DNA from 2 places in the Streptomyces gobiensis genome. Region 1 is predicted to be linked to the other one. Evidence: riboswitches for the same ligand, from Rfam matches in the RefSeq annotation. Region 1 holds a riboswitch; the other holds the start of a gene.

Region 1 (7,081 bases):
TGATGACCTCATCGATGTCGAGCAGTGCGACGAGCAGGCCCTCGACCAGATGCAGCCGGTCGCTGCGCTTGGCGCGCCGGAACTCGCTGCGCCGCCGCACCACCTCGAAGCGGTGGTCGACATAGACCTCCAGCAGCTCCTTGAGCCCGAGGGTGAGCGGCTGCCCGTCGACCAGCGCCACATTGTTGATGCCGAAGGACTCCTCCATCGGCGTCAGCTTGTAGAGCTGCTCCAGCACGGCCTCCGGGTTGAAGCCGTTCTTGATCTCGATGACCAGCCGCAGCCCGTGCTTGCGGTCGGTGAGGTCCTTGACGTCCGCGATGCCCTGGAGCTTCTTGGCGTTGACCAGGTCCTTGATCTTGGAGATGACCTTCTCGGGGCCGACCATGAAGGGCAGTTCGGTGACGACCAGGCCCTTGCGCCGGGCCGTGACGCTCTCCACCGACACCGTGGCACGGATCTTGAAGCTGCCACGCCCCTTGGCGTACGCGTCCTTGATCCCGTCCAGTCCGACGATCCGGCCGCCGGTCGGCAGGTCCGGTCCTGGCACAAAGCGCATCAGGGTGTCGAGGTCCGCGCCCGGGTGCTTGATCAAATGCTTGGCGGCGGCGATCACTTCGCCCAGATTGTGCGGCGGCATATTGGTCGCCATGCCGACCGCGATCCCGGAGGCGCCGTTGACCAGCAGGTTTGGATAGGCCGAGGGCAGCGCCACCGGCTCCTGCTCACTGCCGTCGTAGTTCGGTGCGAAGTCGACGGTGTCCTCGTCGATCGACTCGACCATCAGCCCGGCGGCGGGTGCCGTCCGGCACTCGGTGTACCGCATCGCCGCGGGCGGGTCGTCATTGCCCAGCGAGCCGAAGTTGCCATGCCCGTCGACCAGCGGCAGCCGCATGGAGAAGGACTGTGCCATCCGCACCAGGGCGTCATAGATGGCGCTGTCACCGTGCGGGTGCAGCTTTCCCATCACCTCACCGACAACCCGCGCACACTTCACATACGAGCGCTCGGGTCGCAGCCCCATCTCATGCATTTGGTACAGAATCCGGCGGTGCACCGGCTTCATCCCGTCACGGGCGTCGGGGAGCGCACGGGAGTAGATGACCGAGTATGCGTACTCCAGGAAGGATCCCTGCATCTCGTCGACGACGTCGATGTCGAGGATGCGCTCCTCGAAGTCATCCGGCGGCGGGGTCTTCGTACTGCGGCGGGCCATCGGGGCTGCGGCTCCTTTAGGTACGTGTGCCTACGGCGTTACTGCGATTACCGGGCTTACTGCGTTGATTACTGCGACTACTGCGGTTACTGCGTTCTGCGGACGTGGGGCTGCTGCGTCTGATGCCGACCATTGTGGACCCAGCCGCTGACAGCCGGGCGTCCGACCCGGGGTCAGGGGGAACCGTACGGGAACTTCGCGCCAGGTCTCCGCGCTTGCATACAGTGGCAGGACTGCTCTGCTCAACGACGGAAGGGACTCCTCGCCCATGGGTCACACGGCCACGCCCCCGCCCCCCACAGGAGGGCTGACAGCGACCGAGCATTGGCTGGCCAACGGCCTGCGCGTAGTGCTTTCCGAGGATCATCAGACACCGGTAGCCGCGGTCTGCCTCTGGTACGACGTCGGCTCCCGCCATGAAGTCAAGGACCGTACCGGTCTCGCTCACCTTTTTGAGCACCTTATGTTCCAGGGTTCGGCGCAGGTCAAGGGCAATGGACACTTTGAGCTGGTGCAGGGCGCGGGTGGCTCGCTGAACGGCACCACCAGCTTTGAGCGCACCAACTACTTCGAGACTATGCCCGCCCACCAGCTTGAGCTCGCGCTGTGGCTGGAGGCGGACCGGATGGGCTCGCTGCTGGCCGCTCTGGACGACGAGTCCATGGAGAACCAGCGCGATGTGGTCAAGAACGAGCGGCGGCAGCGGTACGACAATGTGCCCTATGGCACCGCGTTCGAGAAGCTGACCGCCATGGCCTACCCGGCGGGCCACCCCTACCACCACACCCCGATCGGCTCGATGGCCGACCTGGACGCCGCCTCGCTGGAGGACGCGCGGGAATTCTTCCGTACCTACTACGCGCCGAACAACGCCGTGCTGTCGGTCGTTGGCGATATCGACCCGGAGCGGACGCTCGCCTGGATCGAGAAGTACTTCGGCTCCATTCCCGGCCACGACGGCAAGCAGCCGCCGCGCGACGGCACGCTCCCCGACATCATGGGGGAGCAGCTGCGTGAGGTCGTCGAGGAGGATGTACCGGCCCGGGCGCTGATGGCGGCGTACCGGCTGCCGCATGACGGCACCCGGGAGGCCGATGCCGCTGATCTCGCGTTGACCGCGCTGGGCGGGGGTGAGTCCTCCCGGCTCTACAACCGGCTGGTCCGCCGGGACCAGCTCGCCGTCACCGCGGGCTTCGGTCTGCTGCGGCTGGCGGGCGCGCCCTCGCTGGGGTGGCTGGATGTGAAGACCTCCGGCGACGCGGAGATCGCGGACATCGAGGCCGCCGTCGACGAGGAGCTGGCCCGCTTCGCCACTGAGGGCCCCAGCCCCGAGGAGATGGAGCGTGCCCAGGCCCAGCTGGAGCGTGAGTGGCTGGACCGGCTGGCGACGGTCAGCGGCCGCGCCGATGAACTGTGCCGGTTCGCCGTGCTGTTCGGTGATCCGCAGCTCGCGTTGAGCGCGGTGCAGCGGGTGCTGGAGGTCACCCCGGAGGAGGTACGGGCCGTGGCCGCCGCCCGGCTCCGCCCCGACAACCGTGCGGTGCTGGTCTACGAACCGACCGAGCCCGACGTCGTTTACGCCGCCGACCACACAGCCGACAACCTCGAAGGGGCCGAGCAGTGAGTAACCCCACCCCCACCACCCCCACGATGGAGCTCCATCCGCAGCCGGTCGGCGGACAGCCCAAGCCCTGGAAATTCCCCGCGCCCGACCGCGGCACCCTGCCCAACGGTCTGACGGTGCTGCGCTGTCACCGTCCAGGCCAGCAGGTCGTCGCGGTCGAGGTCAACCTGATCGCCCCCCTGGACGCCGAGCCCGAGGGTCTCGACGGCGTCGCCACCATCATGGCGCGGGCGCTGTCCGAGGGCACCGACAAGCACAGCGCCGAGGAGTTCGCCGCGGAGCTGGAGCGCTGCGGCGCCACCCTGGACGCACACGCCGACCACCCCGGGGTCCGGGTGTCCCTGGAGGTCCCGGCCTCCCGGCTGGCCAAGGCGCTCGGGCTGCTCGCCGACGCGCTGCGCGCCCCGGCCTTCCCGGACAGCGAGGTCGACCGGCTGGTGCGCAACCGGCTGGATGAGATCCCGCATGAGCTGGCCAACCCGGCCCGCCGCGCCTCCATGGCGCTGTCCAAGGAGCTGTTCCCGGCCGAATCCCGGATGTCCCGCCCCCGGCAGGGCACCGAGAAGACCGTCGAGCGCATTGACGCCGGTGCCGTACGGGCCTTCTACGAGGCGCATGTACGGCCCGCCACGGCCACCGTGGTCATCGTGGGTGACTTCACCGGCGTCGACCTGGACACGGCGCTCGCCGACACCCTCGGTGCCTGGACCGGCGCCGCCGCCGAGCCGCGCCCCATGCCGCCGATCACCGCCGATGACACCGGCCGGGTGGTCATCGTGGACCGGCCGGGAGCGGTGCAGACCCAGCTGCTCATCGGCCGGATCGGCGCTGACCGGCATGACCGGGTGTGGCCCGCCCAGGTGCTCGGCACGTACTGTCTGGGCGGCACCCTCACCTCCCGCCTCGACCGGGTGCTGCGCGAGGAGAAGGGGTACACCTACGGGGTGCGCGCCTTCGGGCAGGTGCTGCGCTCCGCGCCCTCTTCTGCCCCGGGCGGGGCTGTCGGCGCGGCGATGCTCGCCATCAGCGGCTCGGTGGCCACCGATGTCACCGGCCCCGCGCTGGCCGACCTCTGGCAGGTGCTGCGCACCCTCGCCGCTGAGGGCCTGACCGATGAGGAGCGCGATGTCGCCGTGCAGAACCTGGTGGGGGTCGCCCCGCTGAGGTACGAGACGGCAGCGGCCGTCGCCGGGACGCTCGCGGACCAGGTGGAACAGTTCCTTCCGGATGACTTCCAGGCGCAGCTGTACGCCCGGCTCGCGGAGACCGGCACGGTCGAGGCCACCGCGGCGGCCGTCAACGCCTTCCCGGTGGACCGGCTGGTCACCGTTCTGGTCGGCGACGCCGAGCAGATCGCCGGGCCGGTGGGTGAGCTGGGGATCGGTCAAGTGACCGTCGTCACAGGCCAGTAATCGCCGACCGGGCGGCCAGTGCCGCCCGGCGCGGACCCAAAAGCCCTCGGATGTCAGGACTGATATCCGAGGGCTTCTCTTATGTCCGGCCTTATGTCCGATTTGGCAGGTGATATGAGGGGTGACGGTGTGGGATGTCTGACAAAGAGGCTAGATCCTCTTGGTACTTCGCAGATGTCCGGTTTAGCTTCGGTGTCGCTGTTCGTTAGAAGTGACCGCATCCGCGGCCGACGTCCAGTGAACGCCGAGTCCCCGTGAGGGAGCCGGGGACCCACCAGTAGTCCTTGGGGTGAATCGAGCCGTGTGCTCGTAGGAGACCTTCCTGCTCCGAACCCGTCAGCTAACCCGGTAGGCGTGAAGGAAGGAAAGGAGCACGCCTGCCATGGCGTTCACCCATGCCACCGGGGCGGATCACCGACCGGGACGCGCCGTCCGCACCGGCGCCAAGATCTTCAGCGTTGCCGCCCTGACCGCCGGTCTGATCGGTTCTCTCGCAGCTCCCGCCTCCGCCGCGGGCGGCACCAAGGCCAAGCAGGTGAGCGGATTCAGCCAGGCCCTGATGATCGGCGACTCGATCGCCGAACAGATCAGCGCCCAGGCCAAGGCTCAGCAGAGCGCCGCCGACGCCAAGGCTGCGGCGGCCAAGAAGGCCAAGAAGGCCAAGAAGGAAGCCGCCGAGGCCAAGAAGAAGGCGGCGGCCAAGAAGAAGGCCGCTGAGCAGGCCAAGAAGGAGCGGGCGGCGCAGCAGGCCAAGGCCTCCCGGGCCGCCAAGCGTGCCAACCCCAACGCCTTCGTTTCACCCGTCAAGGGCTCCAAGGTCACCACCCCGTACCGGGCGGGCGGTGCCCTGTGGTCCTCCGGCAAGCACAGCGGCATCGACTTCGCCGCCGCTGCGGGCACCCCCGTCCGCTCCGTCGGCGGCGGCACCGTGGCCGTAGCGGGCTGGGGCGGCGCGTACGGTAACAACATCGTCATCCGTCACAGCGACGGCACCCACACCCAGTACGGCCACCTGTCCTCCATGGGTGTCAGGGTCGGACAGCAGGTGAAGTCCGGCCAGCAGATAGGCCGCGTCGGCTCGACCGGCAACTCCACCGGCCCCCACCTGCACTTCGAGGCCCGGATGACCCCGAACTACGGCTCGGACGTCAACCCGGTCTCCTACCTGCGGTCCAAGGGCGTCAGCGTCTGACGGCCACCGTGCGCCGCTGTGACGCATCGCACAGAGCGACGAAGACCCCTGCTTTCAGCCGGGGTCTTCGTCGTTTCACGCCCATCCCGCCGCTCTTTTTCCGCCTGATTCGGGCCGGGCGTCGGAAATAACTGGCGGTTGGAATACAGTTCGGGTCTGCGACATCTCGAAAACGTGGGGATTACGCCGGAGGTCCGACCATGCGCATTTCCGCGCACACGGTATGCACAGCGGTTCGCGATGACATCGTCTCTGGCGCCTTTCCGCCCGGCGCCCGGCTCACCGAGGAGCTGCTGGCCCAGCGCTACGGCGTCTCCCGGGTGCCGGTGCGCGAGGCCCTGCGCACCCTGGAGTCCGAGGGCTTTGTGACCACCAGGCGGCATGCCGGCGCCTGTGTCGCCGAGCCGACCGAGCAGGAGGCCGCCGACCTGCTGGACATCCGCGCCCTGCTGGAGCCGCTGGGCACCGCACGGGCCGCCCAGCGTCGCACCGAGGCGCATCTGAAGGTGCTGCGGGGGCTGGTACGGCTGGGGCAGCAGCGGGCCGAGCGGGGGCAGTTGTCGGACCTGCGGTCGCTGGGGGACTGGTTCCACGAGACGCTGGCCCAGGCCTCCGGCAGTGCCAGCCTGGCCGCGCTGCTCACCCAGCTGCGCCGGAAGATCGCGTGGATGTACGCGGTCGAGCCGCCGGTACAGGCCACCACGGTCTGGCGGGAGTATGGCGCGATTGTTGACGCGGTCGCCCGCGGGGATGCCGAGCGGGCCCGCTCGCTTGCGGCCGCGCATGTGGAGCGTTCCATCGCGGCCCGTCGGCAGCAGCGGCCGGTCGTGGTGAGGAGTTTGAAACCTACTGTAAACACCGCGCGCGGCCGCGTTTAACAAAGTCTGTATACAAATGGAGCTGGAATTCCCGGGGGTAATTACTGCTGCCCGGAAATTCCCGTAGAACATGTAAAAGCGGTGGAGCGGGGTGCTCCACCGCCTTTTTGGGCCCGGCTTCTCAGACGGTCTCGGGAAGCTCCTCAAGGCCCTCCTCGACCAGCTTGGCCAGTCGGTCCAGCGCCACCTCGGCGTCGTCTGCGTCGGAGGTGAGCACGATCTCCTCGCCACCCTCGGCGCCCAGGCCCAGAACGGCGAGCATCGACGCGGCGTTGACCGGGGTGCCGTCAGCCTTGGCGATGGTGACGGGGACGCCCGCGGCGGTCGCGGCGCGGACGAAGATCGAGGCGGGACGGGCGTGCAGGCCCTCGGCCCAGCCGACGTTGACGCGGCGCTCAGCCATGGTGTTGCCCTTCAAGTCGGAACGGTTGTCTAGACCAGTTTCGCATGGCAGGGAGAGTGCTCCCGTCCCGGCACGGTGCCCCCTCAGACTGCCCCTTCGCACGGATGTCCGCGAGCCGGTGCAACTGGCCTTACGCTGGCCCCATGCAGACGCCCACGGAGCGCGCCTACCCCACTCACTGGGAAGCCGATGTGGTGCTGCGCGACGGTGGTACGGCCCTGATCCGGCCGATCACCCCCGAGGACGCGGGTCGCCTGGTCAGCTTCTATGAGCAGGTCTCGGACGAGTCCAAGTACTACCGCTTCTTCGCCCCCTACCCCCGGCTCTCCGACCGCGACGTCCGGCACTTCACCCAG
Region 2 (7,081 bases), 1.6 Mb from region 1:
GGTACGGCGGCTTCCTGCCGTGGAGCCGGTGGTCGATCCCCGGCCGGATCCGACAGGGCGGTGGATCGCCTATGTCAGTGGGGGCGCTCTGCGTGTGGTGGGGGCTGATGGGGACGGGGACCGGACGGTCGCTGTGCCGGACGGGCCCGAGGTTGGCTTCGGGCTGGCCGAGCATGTCGCCGCCGAGTCGATGGGGCGTCCCGGTGGTTACTGGTGGGCGCCGGACGGGCGCCGGGTGCTGGTCGCCAGGGTGGACACCTTTGCCGTACAGCGGTGGTATCTCGCCGATCCCACAGATCCCGCCCGTTCGCCGGTCGCCTTGCCCTACCCGGCTGTCGGCACTGCCAACGCCGGGGTGAGTCTGTGGGTTGTGGATGTGGAGGGCGGCACGTCGGCGGAGCGCACGGCTGTGGACTGGGATGCCGGGGCGTTTGAGTATCTGCCGAGCGCGGGCTGGGATGCGTACGGGCCCTACGCCGCCGTGCAGAGCCGCAGTCAGCGGCACGTTCGGGTGCTTGGCATCGACGCCGTCACCGGCGCTACCGAGGTGCTGGCGGAGCAGCACAGCGACGCCTGGGTGGAGCTCGTACCGGGGCTGCCCGCGCGGACTGCAGGAGGCGTCCTGTTGACCAGCGCCGATCAGGACGATACGCGGCGGCTGGTGGTTGGCGGGCGGTCCGTTACCCCGCCTGGTCTTCAGCTGACGGCCGTGCTGGCGGTAGATGGGGAGACGGTGCTGTTCGCCGCGTCGGAAGAGCCGACGCAGACGCATCTGTGGGCCTACGATCCCGCCTCGGGGCTACGGCGGTTGAGCGACGAGTCCGGTGTACACAGTGGTACGCGGCGGGCTGGCACCACCGTCCTCGTCTCCCGCACCCTGGATCGCCCGGGTAGTCGTACTGCTGTCCTGTGGGAGGCCGGCGAGGGGGAGATCGCCTCGTATGCCGAGCGGCCGGTGCTGGAGCCGCGGGTGGAGATGCTGTCCCTTGGACCCCGCAAGCTGCGCGCCGCCCTGTTCCTGCCGTCCTGGCACCGTCCCGGAGACGGTCCGCTGCCGGTGCTGATGGACCCCTACGCCGGACCCGCGTTGCGCAAGGTGACCGCTGAGCAGGCGTGGTGGACGTATGTCTCGCAGTGGTTCGCCGAGCAGGGCTTCGCGGTGCTCGCGGTGGACGGCCGCGGCACGCCCGGCCGTGGGCCCGCGTGGGAGCGGGCGGTCCATCTGGACCTTGCCGGACCGGTGCTGGACGACCAGGTGGCGGCGCTTCAGGAGGCCGCCGGGCGGTGTCCCTCGCTGGATCTGACCCGGGTGGGCATCCGCGGGTGGTCCTTCGGCGGGTTCCTCGCGGCTCTTGCGGTGCTGCGCCGCCCTGATGTCTTCCACGCCGCCGTCGCCGGAGCCCCCGTCACCGACCAGCGGCTGTACGACACGCACTGGCGGGAGCGGCATCTCGGTCACCCCGATGAGCACCCGGAGGCCTACGACCGCTGCTCGCCGATCCTGGAGGGCGGCGTCGCTGAGCCGCCCGCTGCTGCTGGTGCACGGGCTCGCCGACGACAACGTGGTCGCGGCGCACACCCTGCGGTTGTCCGCCGCACTGCTGGCAGCCGGGCGGCCGCACGAGGTGCTGCCGCTGCCCCGGGCGACGCATCTGCCCTCGGAGGAGGGGGTGGCGGAGAATCTGCTGCTGCACCAGCTGGACTTTCTGCGTCGTGCGCTGGGGTTGTCACGGCGGGCGGCGCGCTGAGAGGTGGAGGGCGCCCGATTGGGGTGGGTATGGCTACGGTGGACTCGCTGACGGGAGAGGAGTTCTTCGTGGCAGAAGGTGCGTTGCTGGCGTTGTTCGCTGAGCGGAAGCTTGGGGTGCTGGCCACCCTTAAGGGGGATGGGTGGCCGCAGCTGTCCAACGTTAATTATGCGTATGACCCGGATGAGCGGATCGTCCGGATCTCTACGACCGACGACCGGGCCAAAGTGCGGAATCTGCGGCGGGATCCGCGGGCTTGTTTTCATGTGATGTCCGAGGACGGCTGGGCCTGGACGGTGGGTGAGGGGACGGCTGAGCTGTCGGGGGTGGCGGCGGATCCGTATGACGATGTGGTGGCGGAACTGATTGACGTCTATCGGGCCATTCGGGGGGAGCATCCGGACTGGGAGGAGTTCCGGGCGGCGATGGTCGCTGAGCGGCGGTTGGTCGTACGGCTTGAGGTTGAGCACGCGTATGGGAAGTACCGCGAGTGATGCGGGGGCTGGGGGCGGTGCCGCTGCTGGAGCCGCTGGCGTATCCGGGGCGGGTGGTGGACAGGCCGGGGCTGTTGTCCGGTGGGGAGTTGCTGCCGCTGCGGGGGTACGACGCGGCGGGGCGGGTGCCGGTGCTGGCGGTGGGGTCCAACGCGTCGCCCGCGCAGTTGAGCTACAAGCTGGCGCGGGCCGGTGTGTCCGGCACGGTGCCGATGGTGCCGGTACGGGTGCGCGGCGTGGGGGTGGGGCTGTCCGGGCACATCAGCCGGGTGGGATATGTGTCGGCCTCGCCCTGGCTGCTGCTGGGGCGGGAATCGGCGCTGGTGGTGACCTGGCTGGAGGAGGCGCAGCTGGCGGCGGTGGATCGTACGGAGCTGCCGTTCAAGCGGGCTTTTCTGCCTGCGGATGAGTTCCCTGTGACGGTGCCGGGGGACGGCGCGGATATAGCGGGGGCGTCGTTTATAGGGGCGTATGTGTACGTCAATCGGCGGGGAGTGCTCGGGTATCCGGATGGGTCGCTGCGGGCGGGGGGTGAGCAGCGGTCGGTGCTGGCCGGGCTGTTGCGGCAGTCGGTGCGGCTGCGGGAATTGTTCGGGGCGACGCCGGAGTCGTGGGTGAGGAGAGCGCGGGAGGATCCGGAGCTTGCAGGAAAAGGGACGGCGGTATTCCGGGATGAGGGGTGGGTGGTGGAACAGCCGGAATTCGCCCCGTATGTGCTTTAGGGGGGTGACCAGTAAAGTAATTCTCTGTGTATAGAGCCGATGCACAGAGTGAGCGAGACCCGTTGCTGATTCTGTCGAACCGGATCAGCGAGATCCTGTCGGACACCTGGCTGTCAGGCCTGCTGGGGGCCACGGTGGCGCAGTCTCCGCGGAAGATCTGGCTTGTCGAGCCCGGTGATGTGGTGGTGACGCCGCTGCCCGTACCGCCCGCGTTCAAGGCGTACGCGTGCGAGCTTATTGAGGTGGACCCGGACGCGGTGACGGTGCTGACCGTGCCGTCCGGCACGAAGGTTCCGCTGGCCGAGGCCGTCCGGCGGGACGGGGTCATGGGCCGGCTGCGCGAGATCGCCGAGGGCCGGCCGGAGATGCGGATTCTGCCGTACCAGCTGGACCGGTCAATTGCTGAGCTGGCCGCCACGCTTGGGCTTCCGCTGCACCATTACGGGTCGGCGGGGGTGGGGAACGAGGCGCTGGACGCGGTCTACCGGCTCAACGCCAAAAGCGGCTTCCGGGAGGCGGCGGAGCGGCTGGCTTTCCCGGTCCCGGATGGCAGGGTCTGCCGCGATGCGGCGGAGCTGCGGGCGGCCGTCTCGGAGATGTCGGCGTATCCCCAGCTGATCGTCAAACCGGCCCGTTCGTCGAATGGGTATGGCATCACGCGTCTGCCGCAGGCCAGTCCGGCGGAGATTGAGGAGCGGATCTCCGCGTATCTGCGGACGGCGGGTGATCTGCCGGGCGGGTGGGTCGTCGAGGAGTACATCGACGCGGCACTGGATGTGAGTGTGCAGGTGCTGGCGGAGCCCGGCGGGGCCCGGGTGCTGTACCACGGGATGATGCGCAATACCGAAGACGCCTATCGCGGGTACTGCTCTCCGCTGCCGGAGACGCCGGAGACGGCAGGCGAGGGGACTGACCGTTTGCTGTGGATGGGTGAACGGTTCGGTCACTACCTGGCCGAACATGGCTACTACGGGCACTGCTCGGTCGACGCCAGACTCACCGGGGACGGCCGTGTGTACGCCATTGAGAGCAATGTCCGCCGTACCGGCACCACCACTTTTGACGTGCTGGTTCACCGCTTGGTCCCGGATGCCCGTGTGGGTGGTGGGGCTGGTGCGCCGGGGCCCGTATGGGTCGCCGACTGCCGGCCGGGCGGCATGCCACGGGACTTCGGCCAGGCCGTGGCGCGGTTGCGCACGGGCGGCCTGGCGTTCGACCGGAAGCACGCGGAAGGTGCGGTCCTGCTCAACAGCGCCCTGGTGCCGGAGGGCAGGTGGTCGTATCTGGTCATCGGGGACAGCCATGAGCGGGTGCTGGAGCTGGAACGGGCGGTGCACGCGGAGTTGGGGCTGCGGTAGTCGCATCGGGCGGGCCCACGAAAGGCCGGCGGCCCTGGTGTCGGGGGGTGGTCCACCAGGGCCGCCGGGGCAGGCGTCGCCGTCCCGTCCCCTCCTGGTGCGGGACGGCGACGGGGTACAGGGGTACGGGGGATGAGGGGCGGCGGGCTAGACGTTGAGACCCTTGCCGCGTAGCCAGGCGAGGGGGTCGACGGGGTCGCCGCCGCCGGGGCGGACCTCCAGGTGGAGGTGCGGGCCGGAGGAGTTGCCGGTGGAGCCGACTCGGCCGATGGTGTCGCCGGTGGTGACCTTGCCGCTGGTCTTGATCATGGAGGAGAGGTGGGCGTACCAGATTTCGGTGCCGTCATCGAGCTCCAGGACAATGCGGTAGCCGTACGAACCGGCCCAGCCCGCTTCCTTGATGGTGCCGGTGTGCACCGCCTTGACCGGTGTGCCGCTGGAGGCGGTGAAGTCCTGGCCGGTGTGGTTGGCGCTCCACATGGAACCGGAGGAACCGTAGCCGGGCCCAAGTCCCTGGTAGGAGCTGAGCGGGAGGGTGAAGCTGGCGGCGAGCTTGCGCAGCCGCTCCTCCTCCGCCTTGCGCTTACGCTCCTCCTCGGCCTTCCGCCGCCGCTCGGCCTCCGCCTTGCGCTCCGCCTCGGCCACCTTGGCCGCCTCGGCGGCGGCCGCTTCCGCGGCCTTGGCGGCGGCCTCCGAGGCGGCGGCCTCCAGCGCCTGCTGGTCGGCGGCGGCCTGCTGCTGGTCGGCCTGCTGAAGTATCCGGGCCCGGAGTGCCTCGCCCGCGTCGGTCTGGCCCGCGGCGGTGTCCGCGCCGCTCAGCCCGGCCTGGGTGAGGGGGGCGGCGGCCACGGTCGTATCGGCCGCGTTGCCGTCGCTGCCACCGGACACAAGGTCGCCGACGCCGGGGAGATCGGCCATGTCGGGCAGTACGTCCGGCATGGAGACGGGCGCCTTGGGCTTGTCCTGCGCGGTGGCCATGCCGCCCGCGCCGATGGCCGCGACCATGCCGACACCGAGGACCGCGCCGCTGCGTCCCATGCCGCCGCGCTGCTTGCCTACGCGATGGCGGCCACGTACGGGGCGTATGGAGTCTTCGGTGGGATTCCACTCGTCCCAGGAATCACCGGCGGACGGGCCATAGGCAGCGTACTCACCGGACTCACCGGGTTCGCCGAACTCGCGGGGCTCATGGAGTTCGTTGTATGGAGCCTCGGGGGCAGGCCTGCTTGACGCCACGGGGGCGCTCTCCTTTCCTTCCTTCTCGCCTACCGGGTTAGCTGACGGGTTCGGAGCAGGAAGGTCTCCTACCGGCAACTTCCAGGGGAAGCTGCCCGATTCACCCCAAGGTGGTGGTTCCCCGGTTCCTTTGGTGCAGTTGTTGTGCCTGATAGTGCACTGTCAGGATTCGGCCAAGGCGCACGGTGCCGCCTCTTGCGACGGCAGTGACGACCGCGCTGCGTTATCGAACGTTAATAGACCCGGACGCTGGATTCCAAGTCCTCCTGGGAATAAGTAGCCACCGCCACCACGACTTTCCTCGCTCGGCCGGACAGAGTCGGGCATAACCACGAGTAAAATAAATCCAAGTCTTCCGCTTCTTAGCCAAGTTGTTATGCGGAGGGATTCGACTCAATCACGCTGGGTGATAGCAGTTGTGAGTCCGATGCGGTCCCGTCCATTCAGGGTGGGCACCAACTGACGGCTGCACGTCCGGCTGAAGGCGACGTAATGGGCCGTCACGGGGCGTGCCCTGGTGCGTTGCAGGGCACACCAGACCATGGCGCCATATGCCTTATGTGACCGCTCATCGTCATGTTGTGCGAGGGTTACGTTGCTCGGGAGGGTGCTTTCCCCGGTCCCTGCCCCAGCTACCGCTGGGGGTGCCCCCAGGAGGTGCCCCCACGCCCTGCGGAACGACTGCCCACAACGAACGACTGCCCACAACGGCTATGGGCGGTTGGCTACTGCTAGTAGGGCCATGTCGTCGGTGGGTTCGCCGGCTGTGTGTCTGGCCACGTCGGCGAGTAGCGCGTCCAGCAGGCCGTCCGGGTCGCGCTGGGCCCAGCCGCCTGTGGAGGCGCGGCGGGCCGGTTCGTAGAAGGCGCCGCTGGCGTTGCGGGCCTCGGTGAGGCCGTCCGTGTAGAGGAGCAGGGTCGCGCCGGGCGGGAAGGCGGTCTCATCGGTGCCGACCGGGACGGGCCGGTCGGCGTTCAGGTCTCCCAGGCCCAGCGGCAGCGCGGGCGTGGACGGCTCCAGGGTCCGTACGGTGCCGTCGGTGCCGTCGGTGCCGTCTGCGCCGTCGGCATACAGCAGCAGCGGCGGCGGATGGCCCCGGTTCACCAGCCGTAGCCGGTCGTTGTCGGCCACCTCCGCCAGTACGGCCGTGATGAAACCCTCGACGTACTCCACGCCCTCCCTGCGCTGCCGCTCCCGGAGCAGCGCGTGGTCCAGCCGGGCGGCGACCTGCTCCAGCGAGGTCTCCTGCTCGGCGGCCTCCCGGAAGGTGCCGATGGCCAGGGCCACCGCCCCGACCGCGCCCAGGCCCTTGCCGCGTACATCGCCGACGAGCAGCCGGACGCCGTGCGGGGTCTTTTCGACCGCGTAGAGATCGCCGCCGATCAGCGCATCGGCGTGGGCCGCCTCATAGCGGGCGGCGATCTCCAGTGCGCCTATCCGGGCCGGGGGTGTCGGCAGCACGGCCAGCTGGGCGGCCTCGGCGACGCCGCGGGCGGAGGCGAGCCGTTTCTCGGCCTCCCGCA

The links. Region 1 has a riboswitch for cyclic di-AMP ahead of test1122_RS21515 (M23 family metallopeptidase). Riboswitches for the same ligand answer to the same signal wherever they lie in the genome.
Region 2: another riboswitch for cyclic di-AMP. It lies ahead of test1122_RS14315 (M23 family metallopeptidase); the one in region 1 lies ahead of test1122_RS21515 (M23 family metallopeptidase).

Annotation. Positions count from the first base shown of each region.
Region 1 is NZ_CP086120.1:4,625,503-4,632,583, forward strand. It holds gene test1122_RS21500 (DNA gyrase/topoisomerase IV subunit A) at 1-1,216, opposite strand, end outside; gene test1122_RS21505 (M16 family metallopeptidase) at 1,485-2,840, shown strand; gene test1122_RS21510 (M16 family metallopeptidase) at 2,867-4,252, shown strand; cyclic di-AMP (ydaO/yuaA leader) riboswitch at 4,485-4,622, shown strand; gene test1122_RS21515 (M23 family metallopeptidase) at 4,635-5,444, shown strand; gene test1122_RS21520 (GntR family transcriptional regulator) at 5,645-6,322, shown strand; gene test1122_RS21525 (HPr family phosphocarrier protein) at 6,444-6,725, opposite strand; gene test1122_RS21530 (bifunctional acetate--CoA ligase family protein/GNAT family N-acetyltransferase) at 6,869-7,081, shown strand, end outside.
Region 2 is NZ_CP086120.1:3,074,034-3,081,114, reverse strand. It holds partial or broken gene test1122_RS14335 (prolyl oligopeptidase family serine peptidase) at 1-1,748, shown strand, start outside; gene test1122_RS14330 (PPOX class F420-dependent oxidoreductase) at 1,778-2,242, shown strand; gene test1122_RS14325 (hypothetical protein) at 2,242-2,964, shown strand; gene test1122_RS14320 (preATP grasp domain-containing protein) at 3,027-4,322, shown strand; gene test1122_RS14315 (M23 family metallopeptidase) at 4,470-5,558, opposite strand; cyclic di-AMP (ydaO/yuaA leader) riboswitch at 5,570-5,704, opposite strand; gene test1122_RS14310 (PP2C family protein-serine/threonine phosphatase) at 6,270-7,081, opposite strand, start outside.